2 regions of the Arthrobacter sp. 10N418 genome follow, and region 1 is predicted to be linked to the other one. Evidence: predicted binding sites of a transcription regulator. Region 1 holds the regulator's gene; the other holds the start of a gene.
What was found. Region 1 encodes LexA, which represses DNA repair genes until DNA is damaged. Its sites were predicted from a motif close to TCGAACANNTGTTCGA; they were not measured.

Region 1 (11,212 bases):
TCGCTGCCGAGGAAAACCGCCGCCAGCTGGGCCGCCGCGTCGAAGTCATGGTCACCGCCCAGCCAGGCCGCAAAGCGGAGGAGACGCACCGGCTTTCCGGCCGGTCCCGCGACCAGAGGCTGGTCCATTTTTCCGTTCCTGCGGGCGCCCAAGTGCCCCGCCCGGGGGACCTCGTGACAGTCACGATTACTGAGGCTGCCGCGTTCCACCTCGTCGCCGACCCGGCCTCAGCGGAGGACTACAGCCTCCGGCGGTCCCGCGCAGGGGACGCCTGGGACCGTTCGCAGGCGGATTCCTGCGGGGCCCCGGTACCGGGCGCCGCCGCGGGCAAGACAGGGGTCTCCCTGGGCATGCCTGCGCTTCCGGTCCGCGGCCGCTAGCCCATGGCAGGACCGCAAGCCAGGGCCTCCGGGACCGCTGGGGTGCCGGGCAGGGCGGCGTCCGCAGACGTCCGCCCGGAGACCCCGCCGTCGTTTCCGGCTGCCGTCGAGCGGGCCGATCCGCCCGTCATCGCCGTCGTCGGCCCGACCGGTTCAGGCAAGTCCGGACTCGCCGTCTCGCTGGCCCTCGAACTCGACGGCGAAGTCATCAACGCGGACTCCATGCAGTTCTACCGCGGAATGGACATCGGCACCGCCAAGATCACTATGGCGGAACGCAGGGGAGTGCCGCACCACCTCCTCGACATCCTGGACGTGACCGAGGAAGCGAGCGTCTCGGACTTCCAGCAGCAGGCCAGGGCCCTGATCGCAGACATCCACAGCCGGGGCAAACGGGCCATCCTCGCCGGGGGCTCCGGCCTCTACGTCCGCGCCGCCCTGGACATCCTGGAGTTTCCGGGAACGGACCCGGACATCCGCGGCCGCCTCGAAACCGAGCTTGAAACGTCGGGGCCCGCGCCACTGCGGGAGCGGCTGCAGGCGGTCGATCCCGTCTCCGCCGGCAGGCTCGGCGACGTCCGCCGGGTCATCCGGGCGCTGGAGGTTTTCGAACTGACCGGGCGCCCCTTCAGCTCGTTTATGCCCACCCGCGAGTACTTCCAGCCTGCCGTGCAGATCGGGCTGGAAGTGGACCGTGGACTGCTCCGGGACCGCCTCGCGCGCCGTGTCCACGCCATGGTGGATCAGGGCCTTTTGGAGGAAGTCCGCCGGCTCGACGCCGCCGGCCTCAGGCGGGGCAGGACGGCACCGAGGGCCCTGGGTTACGCCCAGTTCCTCAGGGTGGTCGACGGCGAAGCAGACGTCGGGCAGGCCGCCGAGGAGACCATCGTTGCGACCCGGCAGTTCGCGCGCCGCCAGCTCACCTGGTTCCGCGCGGACCCCCGCATCACCTGGCTCAACTGGCAGGATCCCGGGCTTGTGGCCGGAGCCGCGGCCCTGTGCGGACCGGCTCTTTCGAGCCAGGCCCTGCCGGACCCGGAAACCGCGTAGCACTCCGGGCCGCTGTGCTCCGGGCGCAGCTTTTCCGGGCACCGCAGCCCGACCGGTAACCTTGGAGCATGGACGAATCCCTTGCCTTGGCCGCTGACCGCAACGTTGCCGGCGAAACCGCAATCCTGAGCGGACTGAAGTTTTCCAAAGGCCACGGCACAGGCAACGACTTCGTGCTGATTGCGGACCCCAACGGCGCGCTGTCCGTTACGCCCGAGCAAGTGGTGGCACTGTGTGACCGGCACCGCGGGATCGGCGGCGACGGACTGATCCGTGCCGTCCCGTCGCGGCTCCTGCCCGAGGGCCAGGCGCTGCTGACCGGGCACCCCGACGCCGAGTGGTTCATGGACTACCGCAACGGCGACGGCTCGCTCTCGGAAATGTGCGGCAACGGGGTCAGGGTGTTCGTGCACTTCCTCATCGCGGAGGGTCTCGTCGATCTGCCGGCCGGGGAGTCGTTGACCATCGGCACCCGCGGCGGGGCCAAGACGATCGTCCGTACCGCCGCCGGCTATGCCGTCGACATGGGCCCCTGGGAGTTCATCTTCCCGGGGGAGGCCACCGCCCGCGCCATGGACTCGCTGGTCAGTGCCGAGGGGCTTGAGGTTGCCCGGCCTGCGCTGTCCGTCAGCATGGGCAACCCGCACACCGTGGTGGCGCTGGCCGAACTGGCTGAACTGGACGCCACCGAGCTGTTCACCGCGCCCCACGTTGATCCCAAGCCGCCGCACGGCACCAACGTAGAGTTCGTCGTTCCGTCCGAGCCGCTGGTCCACGACGGCGTCGGGACCATTACGATGCGCGTTCACGAGAGGGGAGTGGGGGAAACCCAGTCCTGCGGTACCGGTGCCTGCGCCGCCGCCGTCGCCATCCGCCACTGGGCGGGGCAAGGCGCCCCCGACGCCTGGAACGTCCACGTGCCGGGCGGGGTCGTGGGCGTGAAGTTCTTCCTCGGCACGGAAGGGCGCGAACACGTCGAGCTCAGCGGCCCCGCCGTGATCGTCGCTAGCGGGACGCTTTCCTGACCCGCAGGATCCGGAAAGACTTCGACGTGCTCTCCCGGGTCACCGAGAAACCGCTGTCCAGTTCTGCGGCCAACCACCGCTGCAGCGAGTCCGAGCCCAGGTTCTTCTGCACCACGAGCCACGCGGATCCACCCGGAGCCAGCCGCGGCAACCACAGCCGGAGCAGGGCGTGCAGCTCGTCCTTGCCGATCCGGATGGGCGGGTTGGACCAGATGGTATCGAAACGCACGTCCGGGTCCACGGCCTCCGGCGTGCTCGCGGTGACGTTGTCCAGCCCCAGTAAGGCCGCGTTCTCGTTCGTGAGCGTCACGCACCGTTCATTGACGTCCACGGCATAGACGTGCGAATGAGGTGCCCGGAGGGCCATGGTCAGGGCAATCGGCCCCCAGCCACAGCCGATATCGAGCAGGTTTCCCTGCGGCGCCGGAGCAGGCACGTCGGCAAGCAGCACGGCCGTCCCCTTGTCGATGCCATCCGGGCTGAAGATCCCTGAGGACGTCTGCAGCCGCCGCGTCTCACCGGCAAGCTCCACAGAAAGCGGCTTACGGGTGAAGGGCCCGGCGGGCTGGGCGCTGAAATAGTGTGCAGACTCCATAATGGGCCAGATTAGTTGGCCCCCGGCCCGTATGGGAAACCGGCTGCAGCCGGCTGCGGCCGGGAATTTCCACGCGAAACGGGCACGCCTCGCCGGCGGACCCACCGGCCGGGATCACGAGAGAGGTCTGCTAGGGTTAAATCCATGTTCTTGAACTTCAAGTAGCCGGCACGGGCTTAGTCCCGTCCCGTAGCGACGCAGGTAGTCACCTTCCGCTCGGCGCGCCTCCGCAGTGATTCTTCTCACCCGGTGGCGCCCGGACCACTTGGAGTCCCGCCTTGGGACGGCGGCATCCAGCCGGCCCGTCACCGGAGCCGGCTCAGCGGTCAGGTACTACACGGCTGTTTCCCCGCAGCGAGGTGCAACGTGCCGCCTCTTCCTCCCCTTATTTAACCGCTCCGTATCGGAGCCCACCATGCCCCCGGCACGGCCGCCGCGGGCATCCCAGGAGGCCCGCATGACCCCCAGTCGTCAGCCCAGCGCGAATACCGCACCACAGAGCAGCAATGGGCACTATTCTGAAACTGCCGAACCTTTAAAGGAGACCATGACCAGTCAGCCCAACACCGGACCCGATTCAGCATCCCAGGACATGAGTCCCGCGGAAATCCAGGCTGTTATCGACCGGATCCTCTCCAAGGACACCCCTGCCGGGAAGGCAGGCCAGAGCACCGGTGCCACCGCCGGCGAGCCCAAGACAGTGCTCGGCAAGGCCCAGGCCATTTCCCGCCTGGATGAGGTCTACAGCAACTACGACGGCGACCAGCAGGATCTCGAGGAACGGCACGCCCTGCGCCGCACCGCCGGCCTGTCCACCGAACTCGAAGACGTCACCGAAGTCGAATACCGGCAGTTGCGCCTGGAGCGCGTAGTCCTGGCCGGGCTCTGGAGCGAAGGAACGCTCGCCGACGCCGAGAACTCGCTGCGTGAACTCGCGGCCCTCGCGGAAACGGCCGGCTCGGAAGTCCTTGACGGCCTGGTCCAGCGCCGGGCCAAGCCCGACCCGGGGACCTTCCTCGGCTCCGGCAAGGCACAGGAACTCAAAGCCATCGTGATGTCCACCGGCGCCGACACCGTCGTCGTCGATGCCGAACTCGCCCCGTCCCAGCGGCGTGGCCTGGAAGACATCGTCAAGGTCAAGGTCATTGACCGGACAGCCCTGATCCTGGATATCTTCGCCCAGCATGCCAAGAGCCGCGAAGGCAAGGCCCAGGTCGAACTGGCCCAGCTCGAATACCTGCTCCCTCGCCTGCGCGGCTGGGGCGAGTCGATGTCACGCCAGGCCGGTGGCCAGGTGGGCGGCGCCGGTGCAGGCATGGGCTCGCGTGGTCCCGGTGAAACCAAGATCGAACTGGACCGCCGCCGGATCCGCACCCGGATGGCCAAGCTGCGGCGTGAGATCGCCGCGATGAAACCGGCCCGCGAGACCAAACGCGCCAACCGCCGTCGGAACGCAGTTCCCTCGGTGGCGATCGCCGGATACACCAACGCGGGCAAGTCCTCGCTGCTGAACCGGCTGACCGACGCCGGCGTCCTGGTGGAGAACGCCCTGTTCGCCACCCTGGATCCGACCGTCCGCAAGGCCGAGACCGCTGACGGGCTGGGCTACACCCTTGCCGACACCGTGGGCTTCGTCCGCTCGCTGCCCACCCAGCTCGTGGAGGCCTTCCGCTCCACTCTGGAAGAGGTGGCCGATTCGGACCTGATCCTGCACGTCGTTGATGCCTCCCACCCGGATCCGGAGGGGCAGATTGCCGCGGTCCGGACAGTGTTCAGCGAAGTGGATGCGCGCAAGGTCCCGGAAATCATCGTCCTGAACAAGGCCGACGCCGCCGATCCGTTTGTACTTGAACGGCTCAAGCAGCGCGAACCGCGCCACGTGGTGGTCTCGGCGCGCACCGGTGAAGGCATTCCGGCCCTGCTCAAGGCCATCAGCGAGGGCATCCCGCGGCCCAGCGTGAAGCTTGAGCTGCTGATCCCCTACAGCCGCGGGGACTTGCTCAACAAGCTCCACGAGACCGACGCCGAGATCCTGAGCCTCGATCACGAGGAAACGGGTACCCGTGCCGTCGTGATGGTGCGCGAGGGCCTCGCCGCTGAACTGGATTCCTTCATCAGCAATGACTGAGGCGGCAGTGACAGGGACGGACGTGGACACGGCCGACGCGGCAGGGGAAGACCCTCCCGCGGAGGCCGGCAACCGCCAAGGGGCAGGAAAGCAGAAGCCGGCCGGCGAGGAGTTCGTTCTTGAACTCCTCGACCGGGCGGTGTCCGGCATGGGCGGCCAGAGCCGCGACGGCCAGCACGAGATGGCCCGGCAGGTGGCACGCGCCATCGACACCGGCGACCACCTCCTGGTCCAGGCCGGCACCGGCACCGGCAAATCCCTCGCCTACCTGATCCCGCTGATCGCCCATTCCCTGGTCAGCGACAAACCCACCCTCGTCTCCACCGCCACGCTGGCCCTGCAGACCCAGATCGTCGGCCGTGACCTGCCCCGGCTGCTCAAGACCATCACGCCCGCCCTGGACCGGCCCGTCAAGATTGCCCTCGTGAAGGGCCGCTCCAACTATGTCTGCCGGCACAAGCTCGAGGGCGGCTTCCCCTCCGAAGAGCCCTCCGAGGGCCAGCTCTTTTCCCTCGGGGAGGACACGAGCGTCCCGCACTTCGCCGCGGCCATGGGCGGGCCGTCATCGCAACTGGGCAAGGAAGTCGTCCGGCTCCGCGACTGGGCCGAAGAGACCGCCACGGGGGACCGCGACGAGCTCATGCCCGGTGTCACCGACCGGGCCTGGCGCCAGGTCTCTGTGACGTCGATGGAGTGCCTCGGGGCGCAAAAATGCCCCCTCGCGGCCGAATGCTTCAGCGAACTGGCCCGGCAGAACGCCGCGGACGCCGACGTCGTCGTCACCAACCACGCCATGCTGGCCGTCAGTGCCTTCGAGGGCCTCGCGGTCCTGCCCGAGTACGACGTCGTGGTGGTGGACGAAGCCCATGAGCTGCAAGACCGCGTGACCGGCGCCGTATCCGGCCAGCTCTCCGTGGCGATGGTCCATGTGGCCGCGTCCGGGGCCCGCAAGCACACCGGCATCACCGTGGATGCGCTCAACAATGCCGCGTCCAACCTTGAACTTGCCATTGAGGGGGTTCCGAGCGGCCTCATGCCCAACGGCCTCAACACCGAACAGCTGGACTGCGTGGACCAGCTCCGCGACGCCTGCCGCGCCGCGCTCTCCGATTCCAAGGGCGACAGCGCCACCACGGCCGACGGCGGTCGCCAGCTCGCCCGCTCCCGGCTCATGGTCATCCTGGAACTGTGCGAACGCCTCCTGGCGGCCCGCGAGAACCGTGAAGTGGTGTGGTTCTCCCGCAACAGCACCTTCGACCCGGCACAGGGCTACTCCCAGCCGGACGAAACGGCACCGGCCCTCATCAACGTGGCGCCGCTCAGCGTGGCCGGCCGGTTGCGCGAGGGCCTGTTCGCGGACCACACCGTCATACTGACCTCGGCTACCCTCGCAATCGGCTCCGCGTTCGAACCGGCTGCCGGCGGCCTGGGGCTTGTCGGCCACGGCGCGCCCAGCTGGACCGGCGTCGACGTCGGTTCGCCGTTCGAATACCCCAAGCAGGGCATCCTCTATGTTGCCAAACACCTGCCCAAACCCGGCCGGGGCACTTCCCCGGAAGCATTGGACGAACTGGAGAAGCTCATCCGGGCCTCCGGCGGCGGAGCCCTGTGCCTGTTCTCCTCCCGGCGCGCCGCGGAGGAAGCCGCAGAGGCCATGCGGCCGCGGCTGGACATGGACATCCTGTGCCAGGGCGATTCGACCATGACGGCGCTCGTGAGGCAGTTCGCCGACGAACCGGACACGTGCCTTTTTGGCACCATGTCCCTCTGGCAGGGCGTTGACGTCCCGGGTGTCTCGTGCCGTCTCGTCGTCATCGACCGGATCCCGTTCCCGCGGCCCGACGATCCGCTGATGACCGCCCGGTCCCGGGCCGTGGCCCAGGCCGGCGGCAACGGCTTCATGAGCGTTTCGGCAACCCACGCCGCGATCCGCCTTGCCCAGGGAGCCGGACGGCTGATTCGTTCGACGTCGGACAAGGGTGTCGTGGCGGTGCTGGATTCCCGGCTCTCCACTGAGCGCTACGGAGCCTTCCTCCGTGCCGCCTTGCCACCGTTCTGGCCGACCACCGACCCCGGAGTTGCCCTCGCGGCTCTGGAGCGGCTCTCGAAGGAATCCGGGCAGCCCGCTACGTAGGTCTGGCGGGAGCCCCGGCGGGGCGCAGCCGGGGGAGTGCGGCCTTCCCGCCGGGTTGCTTTCCTTCTGTCTCCGCGCACCCGCGGGATGCCGGCGCCGTCCGGGACCGGCGGGCCCGTGCTTCGCGAGTAACTGGGGAGGAACGCGAAGGGCCCCGTCCGATGTCGGACGGGGCCCTCATGCCCTGTGGCCGGTGTGCGTCAGAGCGACCGCAGCACCGAGACGACCTTGCCCATGATGACGGCGTGATCGCCAAGGATGGGCTCGTACTGGGTATTCTGCGGCAGCAGCCAGGTGTGTCCGTCCCGCTGGCGGAAGGTCTTTACTGTGGCCTCGTCATCCAGGAGTGCAGCCACGATCTCCCCGTTGACTGCGTCGCTTTGCCGCCGGACGACCACCCAGTCACCGTCGCAGATGGCGGCGTCGATCATGGAATCACCGGCGACTTTGAGCATAAAGAGTTCGCCGTGGCCCACCAGCTGACGCGGCAGCGGCATGACGTCCTCGACCACCTGGTCTGCCAGGATCGGTCCGCCGGCGGCGATGCGACCGACGAACGGCACCATCGCGGTGTCCGTGGCGCTGGCGAGCTCCGAGACGGACCGCCCTCCCGCCGCCCGCAGGCTGCTGGATTTCTCCACGCCCGAAATCCTGGTGCTTCCCTCGTCCAGGGTCAGCGGCATAAGCACCTCCATGGCCCGCGGACGTTTGGGGTCGCGGCGGAGATAGCCGAGCTTCTCGAGCTGCGAGAGCTGGTGGGTGACGCTGGAGAGGCTGGCGAGGCCCACGGTGTCGCCGATCTCGCGCATGGACGGCGGGTAGCCGTTGTCGGTCACGGACCGCTGGATGGTTTCCAGGATCTTCTTCTGCCGGACGGTAAGGCTCTTGGGGGCCCGGGCTGGCTGTGGGCCCCGCTGGGTGGCCCTGCCGCCGGTGGCTTGTGCTGCCATGTTCGCCAACGCCTTTCCAATCCGCCCGGCCGCCGTGGCTGCAGCTGCCGGGAACTTCCGGCCTGAAATGTCAGACCCTGCTGATCAACTGCAGAAGCGGTTGTTCTGTGACTCAAACGTAGGCCAGCCGCAAAGCTTTTTCAAACATTTGTTCTAGCGAGTCTCGACAACGTTCGTTAGTAAGTGCTAAAACGGAAGAAGCAAAGTTCGAATATGTGTTCGATTTGGAAATTTCCGGTCGAAGCATCAAGTTCGGTTCTATGTTCGAAGGTTCAGTCGGTTGGCGGCGAGTAGGTGGAGTACGCCGGGCGGCAACGTATGGTCCAGGAGGGCTCAGTTCATGTCAGCATCAAGCGCGTTTCACGACACTTTCAGCCGCGACGCATTCGGCCAGTACGGCCGGCCCGCAGGCACGTCGACCCGCCAGCCCACTTTGTCCAGCCAGCACGCTTCATCCGCGGAGCCTGTGCAGGCCGCCCGGGTCCGGACCAAGCAGGCCCCGCTGCGTCTGACCCGGCGTGGCAGGTTCGTCTTCTTCGGCGTGCCGCTGATCCTTCTTGCCGCGCTCATCCTGTCTTTCAGTGGCTTCCTCAACGCTCCGGCGAAGGCGGCCGAGTCGGCCTCCGAGCTTTCGCCGACGCCCAGCGTATCCGTGACTGTTCAGCCCGGGGAGTCCCTCTGGGCCATCGCGGGAGAGGTGGCCCCGGAGCGTGATCCCCGTGATGTCGTGGCCGACATCGTGCAGCTGAACAACCTGGGGGCCGCTCGAGTAATGCCGGGCCAGCAGCTCTTCGTCCCGTCCAAATAGTCACGTGGATCCATGCGCAAGCCGTGCGGAAGTCCCGTGGATCTGTGGAAAAGCCATGCCGAAGCCGCGCGCCGCAGCCGGCCGCGACGGGGCCCAGGCGTCACAGTTTCAGCGCCCGTCGCCCTCTCACTTAAACTGGTGAAGTGACTGACCAGTTAGAGCGCCTCAACCGACTGCCCCTCCGGACCAATCTGCGCGGTCTGCGCCCCTACGGCGCGCCCCAGCTGGACGTTCCCATCCTGCTCAACGTCAACGAGAACACCCATGGTGTTCCGGCCGACGTCCGCGCAGCCATCACCGAGGCCGTCACCGCAGCGGCGGTCGGACTGAACCGGTATCCGGACCGCGAGTTCACCGAGCTGCGCGAGGGGCTGGCGGAATACCTCGGCCACGGGCTGGGCGCCGAGAACATCTGGGCGGCCAACGGCTCCAACGAGGTGCTCCAGCAGATTCTCCAGGCCTTCGGCGGCCCGGGGCGCACGGCGCTCGGCTTCCCTCCCACATACTCGATGTACCCGCTCCTGGCTGCCGGCACTGACACGGAGTACATCATCGGGGTGCGCGCGGCGGACTATGGCCTCAGCGCTGAATCGGCCGCACGGCAGGTCCGTGAACTGCAGCCCAACATCGTGTTCCTGTGCTCCCCGAACAACCCCACCGGCACCGGCCTCGGCCTCGACGTCGTGGAGGCGGTCTACGCGGCAGGCGAAGCGAGCCGGACCATCGTGATTGTCGATGAGGCGTACCACGAGTTCGCCCACGACGGCACGCCCAGCGCCCTCACGCTGCTGCCCGGCCGGGAGCGGCTGATCGTCTCGCGCACCATGAGCAAGGCGTTCGCCCTCGCGGGCGCGCGGCTGGGCTACATGGCCGCAGCACCCGAGGTCACCGACGCACTGCGCCTGGTCCGGCTGCCGTATCACCTGTCCGCCATCACCCAGGCAACCGCCCTGGCTGCGCTGCGCCACCGGGAGGCGCTCATGGCCGACGTCGAGGACATCAAGCGCCAGCGGGACCGGATCGTTTCCGAACTGCAGCGGATGGGGCTCAAACCGGCAGCCTCGGATTCCAACTACGTGTTCTTTGGCGGCCTCGAGAACCCGCACCAGGTATGGCAGGGGCTCCTGGACGCCGGGGTGCTCATCCGCGACGTCGGGATCCCCGGCCACTTGCGCGTCACCGCGGGCACTGAGACGGAAACCACAGCGTTCCTCCATGCCCTCGAGCGCATCCTGACCCGCGACCCGGCGCTGCACGCCTAGACTTAAGCCGGAGCCCGTGCCCCGCCAGACTGCCCAGCACCCATGCCTTCTTCCAAAGGACACACCCACATGAGCCACACCGGATCACCCGCTGCCGAGGCCCGGACCGCACGAATGGAGCGGACCACCAGCGAGTCCTCGGTCCTGGTCGAGATTAACCTGGACGGCACCGGCGTTTCGGACATCAGCACCTCGGTTCCGTTCTATGACCACATGCTGACGGCGCTGAGCAAGCACTCCCTGATCGACATGACCGTCAAGGCCACGGGCGACACCCACATCGACGTCCACCACACGGTGGAGGACGTCGCTATCACCTTCGGCGAGGTCCTGCGCACGGCACTGGGCAACAAGGCCGGCATCCGGCGGTTCGGCGAGGCGACGGTTCCCCTCGACGAGGCCCTCGCGCGCGCCGTCGTCGACGTTTCGGGCCGTCCGTACCTGGTCCACGCGGGTGAGCCGGCCGGCCAGGAATACCACCTGATCGGCGGACACTTCACGGGCTCCCTGACACGCCACGTATTCGAGGCGATCACCCTGCACGCCGGCATCTGCCTGCACATGAACGTCACCGCAGGGCGGGACCCCCACCACATCGTGGAAGCCCAGTTCAAAGCGTTCGCCCGCGCCCTGCGCGCTGCCGTGGAGCCTGATCCCCGTGTCGAGGGCATCCCGTCCACCAAGGGTGCGCTGTGACGGGCAACGTGCTCCGCGACGGGGCCATCATCGACCCGGCCGCCGGCACCAGGCCGGTCTCCCCGGACGGCAAGCCCACCGTCACGGTGCTGGACTACGGTTCCGGCAACGTCCGCTCGGCCGTCCGCGCACTGGAACGGGCCGGAGCCCACGTGATCCTGAGCGCCAGGCCGGAGGATGTGCT
Region 2 (11,212 bases), on a different contig from region 1:
GGGCAATGAGTTCTTCGATCAGGGCGGAGAGCTTGGCCTTGGATTCCCGGTCGTCCCGAAGTTTCTGGGCGATGTGGTCAAAGTACTGCGGTTCGTCACGGATAACTGATTCGAGTTCCTCGATCGCGTCCTGGTCCCCTTCGAACTCGGTCATCACCAACGCCATGTCCAGGGTGTAGCCGCTCTCGAGGGCCTTGGTCCCGGTGGTCGATGCCTTGGCTTTGAGCGCGTTTTCGACCTTGGCCTTGGTCCTGCCGGTCTTCTTGGCGATCGCGGCCGCCGAGACGCCGATCAGGGACAGCTGGTGGTAGGCATCCGCTTCGTCCGCTTCGGTGAGTTCGGCGCGCTGGATGTTCTCCACGACCTGCGTCACGATGCGTTCCGCTTCCTCGGGTGAGTCGATGAGCAGGACCGGAATGAGGGGCCGTTCGGCTTCGACGGCCGCCCGGGTGCGGCGCTGGCCCATCAGGACGTGCACGGTGCCGTCGTCCTTACGGTGTGCGATCACCGGTTCCATCACGCCGTGTTCCTTGATGCTGGCGATGAAGTCAGCGGTCAGGGCGGCGTCCTTGCGGACGTTGATGTCCACGGTCAGGGTTGCCGGGTCGAGCATTTCAAGCGTGGGTGTTGCGTTCATGTGGTGTTGCTCCTTCTTGCCGAGAAGTGGGGTGGGTGGGGCGGCTCGTGGTGACCGGCCAGCTCCCCTTCTCCCCCCGTTGTTTTTTGGCTGCTGGCGGAGCTTGCGGAGCTGTGCCCGACGGAGGCCCGTCTACCCGTAAGGGCAAGACCCGGAAAATCTTCGAAGGAAATCAGCGACGCAGGAGCGCCGAAGAAGACTTTTCCGTGCCGCAGGCCCCGACGAAGGAGGGGCTGGACGGGGTGGATCGGGCACGTACGATCCGAAGGACAGCAGCCAAAAAACGTTGTAGACAAGACAGGTCCAGGGGGTCCGGAGCTCTGCGACGGCACCCCCTGAACCAACAGCCGGCCGCGAAGCGGACGCCCGCCAACTGGTTGAAGCGCAGCGGAAACCAGTGCGAGCCCAGCGAGCATGCACCTCCTCCCCGTCCTCCGGATCCGCCCGGGCCGGCCCGTCTGCCAGGTGTGCCGCCGGCGCCATGTGATCCGCGCGCGGCCTGGGCGCCAAACGGCGGTCCGCCGCCGGTAACCACCACCTAAGCCAGCCATCTGCGGCGGACCGCCAGCGGTGACCGGCCCTTCGGAGGCCGGCCACCGCATTGGACTTAGCTGGCGAGCAGTTCTGTCAGTTCGGCCGCGTCGGTTACCAGCGTCGCGCCGCCTTCTTTGAGGAGCCGGTGGCATCCTGCCGAGTTGGCGCTGTGGACACTGCCGGGGACGGCGGCGACGTGCCGGGCGATGGTCTCGGCGTGGTGGGCGGTGTTCAGTGCACCGGAGCGCCAGCGGGCTTCCACAACACAGGTCACCCCTGCGAGGGCCGCGATGATGCGGTTCCTTTGCAGGAACCTGTGCCTGGTCGGCGCGGTTCCCGGGGGCAGCTCGGAGAGCGTCAGGCCGTTGGCGCGGATCGCGGCGGCGAGGTCCGCGTTCCCGGACGGGTAGTCCCGGTCAAGGCCTCCGGCCAGCACCGCGATGGTCGCCGGTCCATTGCCTTGGCTTCCGGCCAGCGCGGCGCGGTGGGCGTGGGCGTCGATGCCGTAGGCAAGGCCGGAGATGACGCAGATTCCGCGCTGGGCCAGCCCATAGGCGATGTCGCCGGTGACGGCCGCGCCGTAGCTGGTGCTGTCCCGGGAGCCGGTCAGCGCCGCGCACCGGGACGGTGCCGGGATCCCCTTCCCGATGATGCCCCGGTACCAGAGGCCCCACGGGGCATCGGGAAGGTCATCCAGGCCGGTTGGCCAGTGCTCGTCGCCCGGGACCAGGAATCCGCCACCGAGTCGTTCGATGGTGGCCAGGTCTTTTTCCGGGTCCAGGTCGTGGATCCGCAGTGCCCAGCGGCTCAGGCCTTCGGCCAGCTCGTCCGCCGTGACGTCCTAGAACGGGAACGCGGGTCGGGCGCCGATGGCGATTCGAAGTGCGGCGTGTGCGCCGTGTTTGGCCACAAGGGCACGGCCCACAAGGTCGCCGGATTCAAAGAGGCGGGTAAGGGCGGCGCGTGCGGTGCGGTTTTCGTCGTTCATGTGGTGTTGCTCCTTCTTGCCGAGAAGTTGGGGTGGGTGGGGCGATGAGTAGTGACCAACAAGCTCCCCTTCTCCCCCCGTTGTTTTTTGGCTGCTGGCGGAGCTTGCGGAGCTGTGCCCGACGGAGGCCCGTCTACCCGTGAGGGCAAGGCACGGAAAATCTTCGAGAGGAAATCAGCGACGCAGGAGCGCCGAAGAAGAATTTCCGGGCCGCAGGCCCCGACGAAGGAGGGGCTAGAGGGGGTGGAGCGGGCACGTACGATCCGAAGGACAGCAGCCAAAAAACGTCGTACACACAAAAGGGCCAGGGGATCCGGAGCCCTGCGACGGTGCCCCCTGGACCCAACAGCCGGCCGCGAAGCGGACGCCCATCAACTGGTTGAAGCGCAGCGAAAACCAGTGCGAGCCCAGCGAGCATGCACTTGTCCCTGGGTAGGGTGGGGGCATGAGTGATCCGGCCCCGCGTCCCGGCCGCCCTTCCCGCGCGCTGCGGATCCTGGCTGTGGTGTTCACGGTTGCCGCAGTGGGATCGCTGGCGCTGGTGGCCGTGGACCTGATCGTTGGCCGTCCGGCAGCGGGCGATGTTTTCATCGCCGTGCTGAACAGCGTTGTTGCCGTGGTGCTATGGCACCGGTTGCCTGAAGAAGGGCGGGCGTGAGGAAGGGCCGGCACGTGCGCTTCGCACGTGGCCCGGCCCTTCCCTTGTTTTCCCTCTGCAAAGGAAATCTGTGCGGCGTCATCGCCGCGTGGTGTTCAGAAGTTGTGGTGTTCCTGGGCCCATTCGATGTCTACGGGGGCGCTCTGTTTGCCGGCGGTGAGCAGGCTCAGCTCGATGATGTCTTCGGCCAGGCTGGCGTCGGGGCCGGGCTTGTCGTCCTCGGTCAGGATGTATTCCGTTCCCATGCTCGCGCTCCCTGGTCGATGGCAGTGTTCGTGGCTTTGACTGTAACCGTGGTTTCTGCGCGTTCGCTGGGTTTGGTGGCTGCGCACGCGTCAGCGTCACGGCGGCCGGGGGAGCGAAGCGGAGGAGGCCGCCCCGTCACCGCGAAAAGGGCCGGGCCGGATCTCTTGGTGATCTCGACCCGGCCCTTGCCGGTTTAGAGGATGCGGCGCTTGTAGGAGGTTTCAGCGTGACGGGCGACCTCGGCGATGGATCCGCGGCTGATCAGTTCACTCAGCAGGACGGCCAGCCGGAAACCGGGCACGTCCGCGGCCCCGTACTTGAGGTAGCGGACGGCCTGGGTACCGTTGCCCTTGAGCCATTCCAGCCACCCCATCAGGGTCAACATCGGTGCGCGCTGACCGGCGGGGACAACTTTCATCAACTCGAACGCCAGGGCTTCGGCCCGGTCCACGCGGTCCCAGTCCGGCCGGGCGGTGAACTTCCCCAGCATCACATCAGCGAAGTTGCCGTTGTGGGTGGTGATGGTCTCGCGGAACAGGAAGTCCCGGACCATCTTGTGTTGGAAGGCGGCCGCGATCTCCCGGACCGTCTCCTGCTCGGGGTTTTCCGTGGCGTCCAGCGCGGCCGCCCATGCCGCGCATGCCGTCTCGATGTCCTCTTCGCTGCCTTCCGGCGCGTCGACCCGCAGTGCCCAGGTGCCCAGCAGGGCGGGGTTGTAGACATCGACGTCCGTGGCGGAACCGAAGTAGGTCAGGGTTGCGTTGGCCTGGCTGTCGGTGATCTGCGCCAGCGGGTTCTTCTCGTCGGTGCCGAATTCCGCCCAGTAGCCGGAGGTTACGAGCCAGACGTTGCGCACGGGCATCCGCGCGGCGGCCAGCTCGTTCACCAGCGCCGCGACGTGCACGGCGTAGGGGTAGCCGTACTCAAGGTGCTCGTCGGTGTAGACGATCACGTAGGAGGCGGTGGCCAGTTCATCGTTGGCCGCGTGGCTTGTCATCGTCTCTGCGTAGTTGCCCGGCTCGACGTGTTCCGGTGCGTCCATGCGCAGCGTTGCACCCAGCGACCCGGCACGGGCGGTGAGGACGACGAATGATTCCACGGGCTTGACTCCCAGCAGGTGCGGGACGGTGGCGAGCAGGTCAGCGGGACCGTTGAGGTTCAATTTTTCAGTCATGGTGTTGCTCCTTTTGCAGAGGATCGGGGTGGGTGGGGCGACCAATGGTGACCGGCCAGCTCCCCTTCTCCCCCCGTTGTTTTTTGGCTGCTGGCGGAGCTTGCGGAGCTGTGCCCGACGGAGACCCGTCTACCCAAAGGGCAAAGGGCGGGAAATTCCTGAAGGAAATAAGCGAGGAACGAGCGCCGGAAGGACATTTCCTGGCCTGCAGGCCCCGACGAAGGAGTGGCTGGACGGGGTGGAGCGGGCACGTACGATCCGAAGGACAGCAGCCAAAAAACGTCGTAGACACGCCAGGTCCAGGGGGCCCGGAGCTCTGCGACGGCACCCCCTGGACCCAACAGCCGGCCGCGAAGCGGACGCCCTCATGGGGTGTGAGCCCTGGCGAACCCCCCATTCCCCCCGGGCCACGGACAACCCAACGACGCAGGACAACCCCGGCCTGCCGCCGGCGACCGCCACCACGCACCCGCTCCTGGCGAAATGGCGGTCCGCCGCTGACGACCACCAGCACAAGCCGGCCACGACGGCGGACCGCCCGCGGTGACCGGCCCCGAAAGACCGGCCACCCTCGGCCCTATTCGCGGCGGTCGTGGAGCGGGACGGCTCCGTAATGTCCGGCTGCACGGCGGAACCGGGCGTCACTGCTGAAGATGAACGTTCCGCCGAACATGTACCAGGGGGCGGGTTCACCGGCCGGGGCGACAGGCTCGGCGTGAAGCACGGTCTCGCGGTGGAAGTGCTCTTTTTTGACGAGCCGGACGGCGGGCCGTTCCTTGGTGGCCTCGAAAACCGGGTCGATGCCTTCACCGATGACGGTTACTTCCATGACCCGGGCGGAGATGCCCCGGTTCGAGAAGTCTGTGCCCAGGGCGTCGCGGTAGATCAGGGCGGTGATGCCCTTGGGGGCGGTGGTGTCGTTGCTCATGTGCTGTCTCCTCTGAAGTCGTGGACCGCTGTACTGCCCGGCCCATCGCCGGGCAGTACAGCGGCTGGTAGTGCTGGTTATGCGGCGTCCCGCACGACGTAGGGCATCCGGTACCGGCTGGGAAGTTCAGCGGCCGCCTGCGGCAGGTCTGCCGGGCCTTGGGCCTGCCCGTTCTTCCAGTGGAAGAATGCTTGCTCCGTGATGGCCTCCCACAGGCGGGCTTTTGTCCGGTAGTAGGTGCACGTCACGTCACCCTCGCAGTAGGTCGCGATGCCGAACAGGTTGCCGATGCTGTCAGCGGTGCGGGTAACGGCAACCATGACGTAGGGCCACTGGCCCAGGTCCCAGCCATCACAGCCCCAGCTGGAGAGCACGGCCCAGCCGTGCTCTTCGATCAGTTCCATCCAGTCGTAGCCGCCGTTCATGTGGTAATCACCCAGCACGGTCACGCCGTCGATGGTTTCCCCGGTGTCTGCGAGAGTTACGGTCCTTTTGCTTACTGCGTTCATGGTGTTGCTCCTTCTTGCCGAGAAGTTGTGGCGGGTGGGGCGATCAATGGTGACCGGCCAGCTCCCCTTCTCCCCCCGTTGTTTTTTGGCTGCTGGCGGAGCTTGCGGAGCTGTGCCCGCGCAGGCCCGTCTACCCGAAGGGCAAGGCACGGAAAATCGTCGAAGGAAATCAGCGACGCAGGAGCGCCGAAGAAGAATTTTGCGGGCCGCAGGCCCCGGGAGGAACGACAGGGGCTAGGCGGGGTGAAGCGGGCACGTACGATCCGAAGGACAGCAGCCAAAAAACGTCGTAGACACACCAGGTTCAGGGGGTCCGGAGCTCTGCGACGGCACCCCCTGAACCCAACAGCCGGCCGCGAAGCGGACGCCCATCAACTGGTTGAAGCGCGCGGAAACCAGTCTTGGCGAGCGTAAATTGAGAGCGTCCTCCGTCATCGGCCGCTGCCCCAGTCGGCCGGTGGCGGTAGGGCCTGGAACTCCCACGCCAGTCCAGCCTGTGGCATGTTCGAAGGCGTAAGCAGCAGGATGTTTACACCCGGGTCCGCGTATTAAGCGCGGACCCTCCGCTGCGCCCCCAGCGTGTCTAGGAAACCCCTACCGCGCGGGGTGTCTAGGGTCGAGGCATGGACAGGGACGGATCAGGGGAGCTGGAAGGGCAGACGTCGATTAACGAGCTGCTCGACGAGTCCGTCGGCGTCGTCCCGGTCCAGCTGGCACTGCCGGTCCTGGTGCAGGTGAAGCCGGGCCACTTCCGGCGCGTGTTCTGATTCTGGCGCCAGACCAGGGCTGTCGGCCGGAGGGTTCGTTCAGTACCCGGGCGTGCCTACGTGCACGTGGCCAGGATGCCCGTGATCGCGTTGTGCTCGGCTTGGGTGACCCAGAGGCTGTACTTGGCTTTGACGGCCACTTGTTTGGAGACGTATTCGCAGCGGAACGCCTTGTTCGGGGGCAGCCATGTGGCGGCGTCCTTATCCCCCTTGGCGCTGTTTGCCGCACCGTCTGCTGCCATGAGATTTAGGGGGTCGTTGGCGAGTTCTTTGCGCTGGTCGTCGCTGAGTTGCTGGGCGCCTTTTTGCCAGGCGTCTGACAGCGCAACGACGTGATCAATCTGCACCGCTGAGCTGGTGTCCTGGCCGCGAACGAAGTTGATGGTCGTGCCGGTGTACTTGTCGGTCAGCGTGCCGGTGGCGACGACGCAGTTGGTGGTGCCGGGCTTGAACGTCTCGTTGGTGAGGTCCCGGGTGAGAATGTCATTGCGGGTGTCGCAGCCGTTGTGGTCCGTGTCGGACCAGGCGGGCCCGAACTCGTCGCGGCTGTAGCCGGTCTTCGCCGCCCTACCCTTGACCGGGATACTGCCCAGCACACCGATGGCCTTTTCGGCGTCACCGGCAGCACCCGGGGCCGGAGACCCGGACGCAGTGCCGGGCGCGGAATCGATGGCCTCAAGCGCCCGTGCTGCAGGGCCGCAGCCGACCAGGGATCCTGCCAGCAGCAAGGTGGTAAGGGCAGTCAGCGTCTTGGCGGCAGTACGGGTGATCTTCATGGTCCTTAAGCGTGTGTCGGAGAAGATTCACGCTACCGGCGCCCGCAGACAGACAAGGGAAAGCACCGTGATGGCGCCTGTCACACACTCCTGCCCGACGGAGGTCCAGACTCCCCCTGCGCGTGGGTGGTCCACCCGTTTTTGCGGGTGCTTGCATCGCCCGTTTTTGGCTGGCGGCTCCCCGCTGCCCCGCACACGAGTTGCCTTGGCCGCTGTCCATGATTGGGGTCAATTCGGGTTATCCACGGTCGAGCATTCTGGGGAGCCAGTGGGGAAGCTCCCCTTTCGGCAGCCGTAGCGGTGGATAACCCGGAAAAGAATTGTCCCCGGTTGTGGGCAGCGGCCCCGCCCCCGGCATCGCGGGGCGCACCTGCGGCCAGTTCAACATACTGGAACACACCCATTGTCAGCCCTGGCGCGTACACTGATTAACTCGAACATATATTCGAATAAAGGTGTGTTGTGGGCGTTATTGTTGGTCCCCGTGTGATAGATGCGGGCGTCTCCTTGTTGTCGGTGCTGGTCTCTCCGGTGCCGGTGGCGGCGGGGTTCCCGTCTCCGGCGCAGGACTATTTCGATGGCCGGATTGACCTGAACGCGCACCTGATCAAGGACATCACCAGCACCTATGTGGTGCGGGTGTCCGGGGAATCCATGGAAGGCGCCGGGATCAGCGATGGCGATGAGCTGATCGTGAACCGGGCACTGGAGCCCCACGACGGGGCTGTGGTCGTCGCTGTTTTGGACGGGGAGCTGACGATCAAGCGGCTGCGGATCACCCCGACAGGGGTGGTGCTGCAGGCGGAAAACCCGGCATACCCGGACATCAAGGTCCCGGCACTGTCGGATCTGACCATCTGGGGCGTCGCGACCAGGTGCTTGCATCATGTCTAAGCCGGCGCTGATGCGGCACATGCCGCAGATCGCGCACGTGGACGTGAACTGCTTCTACGCCTCCGCGGAGCGGGCGTTCGACCCTTCCCTGGAAGGCAAGCCCGTGATCGTGCTGTCCAACAATGACGGCTGCGCGGTCACCCGCTCCCCCGAAGCCAAAGCCCTGGGCATCGGCATGGGGGATCCTTGGTTCAAGCTCGCCCCGCGGGCGAAGGAATGGGGCCTGGTCGCACTGTCCAGCAACTACGAACTCTATGGCGACATCAGCGCCCGGGTAATGGAGCTGCTGGGCCGGTACTCGGCCTGGCTGGAGGTCTACAGCATCGACGAAGCCTTCCTCGGCGTCAAAGGCACCCCCGCCGAACTTTTGACGATGGGCCGGTCCATGAAGGCCGCGGTCCGGCGGAACGTCGGTGTGCCGGTCTGTGTAGGGATCGCGCCGACGAAGACGCTGGCTAAGCTGGCCAACAAGTGGGCGAAGAACAACAAGGCCTTCGCCGGTGTGTGCCACTGGGACTCCGTCCCCGCCCTGGAGCGGGAGGCACTGCTGGGCCGGCTGTCCGTCGAAGAAGTGTGGGGCATCGCCGGACGGCTGACCAGGCGGCTGAACGTGATGGGCATCTTCACCATCGCCGACCTGGTCCGGGCCGACCCGGTCGCAATCCGGGACAAGTTCAACGTGGTCATGATGCGCACCGTCCTGGAACTGCAGGGAACCCCCTGCATCCCTATGGAAGAGGAACGGATCGGGCGGGACCAGCTGATCTTCTCCCGCTCGTTTGCCCAACCCATCACCACCGCAGCGGGAATCCGGCAGGTGATGAGCGTGTACGGGCAGCAGGCCTCGGCGCGGCTGGCCAAGCACGGGCTGCAGGCCAAGGTCCTGACCGCGTTCGCTGGCACCTCGCATTTCAACCCGAACGACACTTCCTACCCCTCGGTGTGCGTGCCGTTGCCGATGCCCACGGCCGACCCAGTGATCCTGACCAAGGCGGGCCACGCGCTCCTGCCCCGGATTGTCGAAGGGATCCGGTATGCCCGGGCAGGGATCATGGTCACCGACCTGCGCCCCTCCGGCAACCAGGCGCCGCTGTCACTGTTCGAGAACCCTCACGAGGAACGCCACATCGGAACCCTGCTCGAAGACGTCACCCGAAGGTACGGCCGCGGGTCGATCGGCCTGGGCCACGGAGGAATCCGAGGCGGGCCGGACTGGACCATGAAACGCGACATGCTCTCCCCCAGATACACCACCCACTGGGACGAACTCCCCCTCGTCAAAGCCGCTTGAAGCGGCCGCGCTGCACCACCAGGAAGACAACAAGCACATGACCATCGCCCCTGAAGCTCCCACCCTCAGCACCCCTGTGGACGTCCGGTTCACCACCGCAGGCACTCCCCTGGCCGTCCGCTACGACGGCAAGATTTGGGCGGTAGCGGCCGAGCCGCTGCGCTGGTTCATACGGGACTCCTGGTGGGAAACCCGCCGAAACGTGCCTGTCGGCGTCGGCAACGTCGTGGACATCGAGCATTGGCGCGTCCAAGTCCGCCGCACCTCGAACTCACCGCTCCGGACCTTTGAGCTGCGCCGCGATCCCCTCTCTGAGCAGTGGCTGCTGGACGCCATCACTGACAATTGACCCCGGCCCTGCGTAGCGTAGGGCCATGGACCACGTAGCGGGGTTACCGGCTGGGCTTGCCCCGCCGGTGAAAGTCGCGCTGGCCCGCGCCATCGCCAAGATGCCACGCGGTGACGCATCGCACGAAACCCTACTGTTTGAACCCAAGTGGGACGGGTACAGATGTGTTGCAGTCAGGGATGACCACGGCGCCACACTGTGGTCCCGGCAAGGGAAGGAACTCACTGGGTACTTCCCTGAACTCTGTACAGCGGTCGCTGCGGCAGTGCCGCCGGGATGTGTGATCGACGGCGAAGCCGTGATCTGGAGCCAGGGCCGGCTGAACTTCGACGCCCTGCAGCAACGCTTGGGCGCAGGACCAAAAACCCTGCCCAGGCTGGTCATGGCAGCGCCGGCCAACTACGTAGCCTTCGACGTCCTGGCCGTGGCCGGGCATGACGCAAGGGACCTGCCCCTGAGCGGCAGGCGCGCGCTCCTGGAAGAACTCGCCGCCGGCTGGGAACCGCCGCTGTCCCTCTCCCCCACCACCACCGACCGGGCTGTTGCCGAACAGTGGCTCGAAGAGCTGCCCCATACAGGGAACGAAGGGCTGGTCATTAAAAGCCTCAACCAGCCGTACACGCCCGGCGTCCGTTCCTGGTTGAAGCTCAAGCATCGGGAAACCCTGGAGATCATCTGCGGCGCAGTGATCGGGCCGATAACTCAACCCTCCGAGGTCGTCGCCGGCCTGATCCTGGACGGCAGCCTGCGGATCGTCGGGCGGTCCACGCCACTGAAGACGAGAGAAAGCAGGGAACTGGCACAATGGCTTCAGCCGCCGAAGGCTCAGCATCCTTGGCCGGCCATTGTGAAAGGTACGGCCTTGGACAGGTTCAACAGGGACAAGGATCCCGTGGCACTGACACTGGTGGAACCCGTGGTTGTGGAGGTTTCCGCCGACACGGCTTGGTCGGGGAGGTCCTTCCGGCATCCCCTCCGGCTTTTGCGGGCTCGGCCGGAGCTATCCCCTGCCGATGTCGTCCTGCCGGACCGGCTTCAGGCCGGTTAGCGGTCCGTGCGGATCACTATGAGGTTTTGGCCCTCTTCCAGAAGCGCGTAGAGGTTTTCGCGTGCTTCTTCGTAGGTGTCACCCTCGGCCTCAATGTGGTTGTAGCTGCCGTCCGGGTTGGTAATGGTGCCGGTGAGTATCACCGCACGAGTCTATTTCTCCGCAGGTTCGGCGGGCTCGATGAGCTCCGGACCGTTGTTGCGCACGCTGTTGACCCGAGGGCTGACAATCCTCGGCGTCAGGGCAGGCTCCGGCAAGGACTCCAGCAAGTGCTGGATGCCGTCCTTGTCAGTCAGATCGGGGTCCAACCATTCAGCGAAGCGATCCCGCGGGATGATGACCGGGGAACGGTCATGGACGTGGCCCAGCGCGTCCTGTGTGGTTGTCGTGAGCACCGTGCAGCTGAGCAGCCA

Region 2: the regulator LexA is predicted to act here: its motif matches at 7,651-7,666, upstream of AC1DCZ_RS18105 (LexA family protein).

What each region holds. Positions count from the first base shown of each region.
Region 1 covers NZ_JBFTIK010000009.1:84,289-95,500, forward strand. Annotated here, with positions in the region: gene miaB (tRNA (N6-isopentenyl adenosine(37)-C2)-methylthiotransferase MiaB) at 1-380, shown strand, start outside; gene miaA (tRNA (adenosine(37)-N6)-dimethylallyltransferase MiaA) at 384-1,430, shown strand; gene dapF (diaminopimelate epimerase) at 1,499-2,455, shown strand; gene AC1DCZ_RS09450 (class I SAM-dependent methyltransferase) at 2,436-3,050, opposite strand; gene hflX (GTPase HflX) at 3,598-5,178, shown strand; gene AC1DCZ_RS09460 (ATP-dependent DNA helicase) at 5,171-7,312, shown strand; gene lexA (transcriptional repressor LexA) at 7,513-8,262, opposite strand; gene AC1DCZ_RS09470 (LysM peptidoglycan-binding domain-containing protein) at 8,729-9,070, shown strand; gene AC1DCZ_RS09475 (histidinol-phosphate transaminase) at 9,214-10,332, shown strand; gene hisB (imidazoleglycerol-phosphate dehydratase HisB) at 10,402-11,028, shown strand; gene hisH (imidazole glycerol phosphate synthase subunit HisH) at 11,025-11,212, shown strand, end outside.
Region 2 covers NZ_JBFTIK010000033.1:15,574-26,785, forward strand. Annotated here, with positions in the region: gene AC1DCZ_RS18055 (ParB/RepB/Spo0J family partition protein) at 1-637, opposite strand, end outside; gene dprA (DNA-processing protein DprA) at 1,245-1,994, opposite strand; gene AC1DCZ_RS18065 (hypothetical protein) at 2,013-2,159, opposite strand; gene AC1DCZ_RS18070 (hypothetical protein) at 2,605-2,817, shown strand; gene AC1DCZ_RS18075 (hypothetical protein) at 2,913-3,062, opposite strand; gene AC1DCZ_RS18080 (DUF4192 family protein) at 3,257-4,237, opposite strand; gene AC1DCZ_RS18085 (hypothetical protein) at 4,815-5,165, opposite strand; gene AC1DCZ_RS18090 (hypothetical protein) at 5,243-5,674, opposite strand; gene AC1DCZ_RS18095 (hypothetical protein) at 6,298-6,441, shown strand; gene AC1DCZ_RS18100 (HNH endonuclease family protein) at 6,498-7,217, opposite strand; gene AC1DCZ_RS18105 (LexA family protein) at 7,680-8,111, shown strand; gene AC1DCZ_RS18110 (Y-family DNA polymerase) at 8,104-9,402, shown strand; gene AC1DCZ_RS18115 (hypothetical protein) at 9,440-9,751, shown strand; gene AC1DCZ_RS18120 (ATP-dependent DNA ligase) at 9,777-10,799, shown strand; gene AC1DCZ_RS18125 (hypothetical protein) at 10,796-10,942, opposite strand; gene AC1DCZ_RS18130 (SOS response-associated peptidase family protein) at 10,952-11,212, opposite strand, start outside.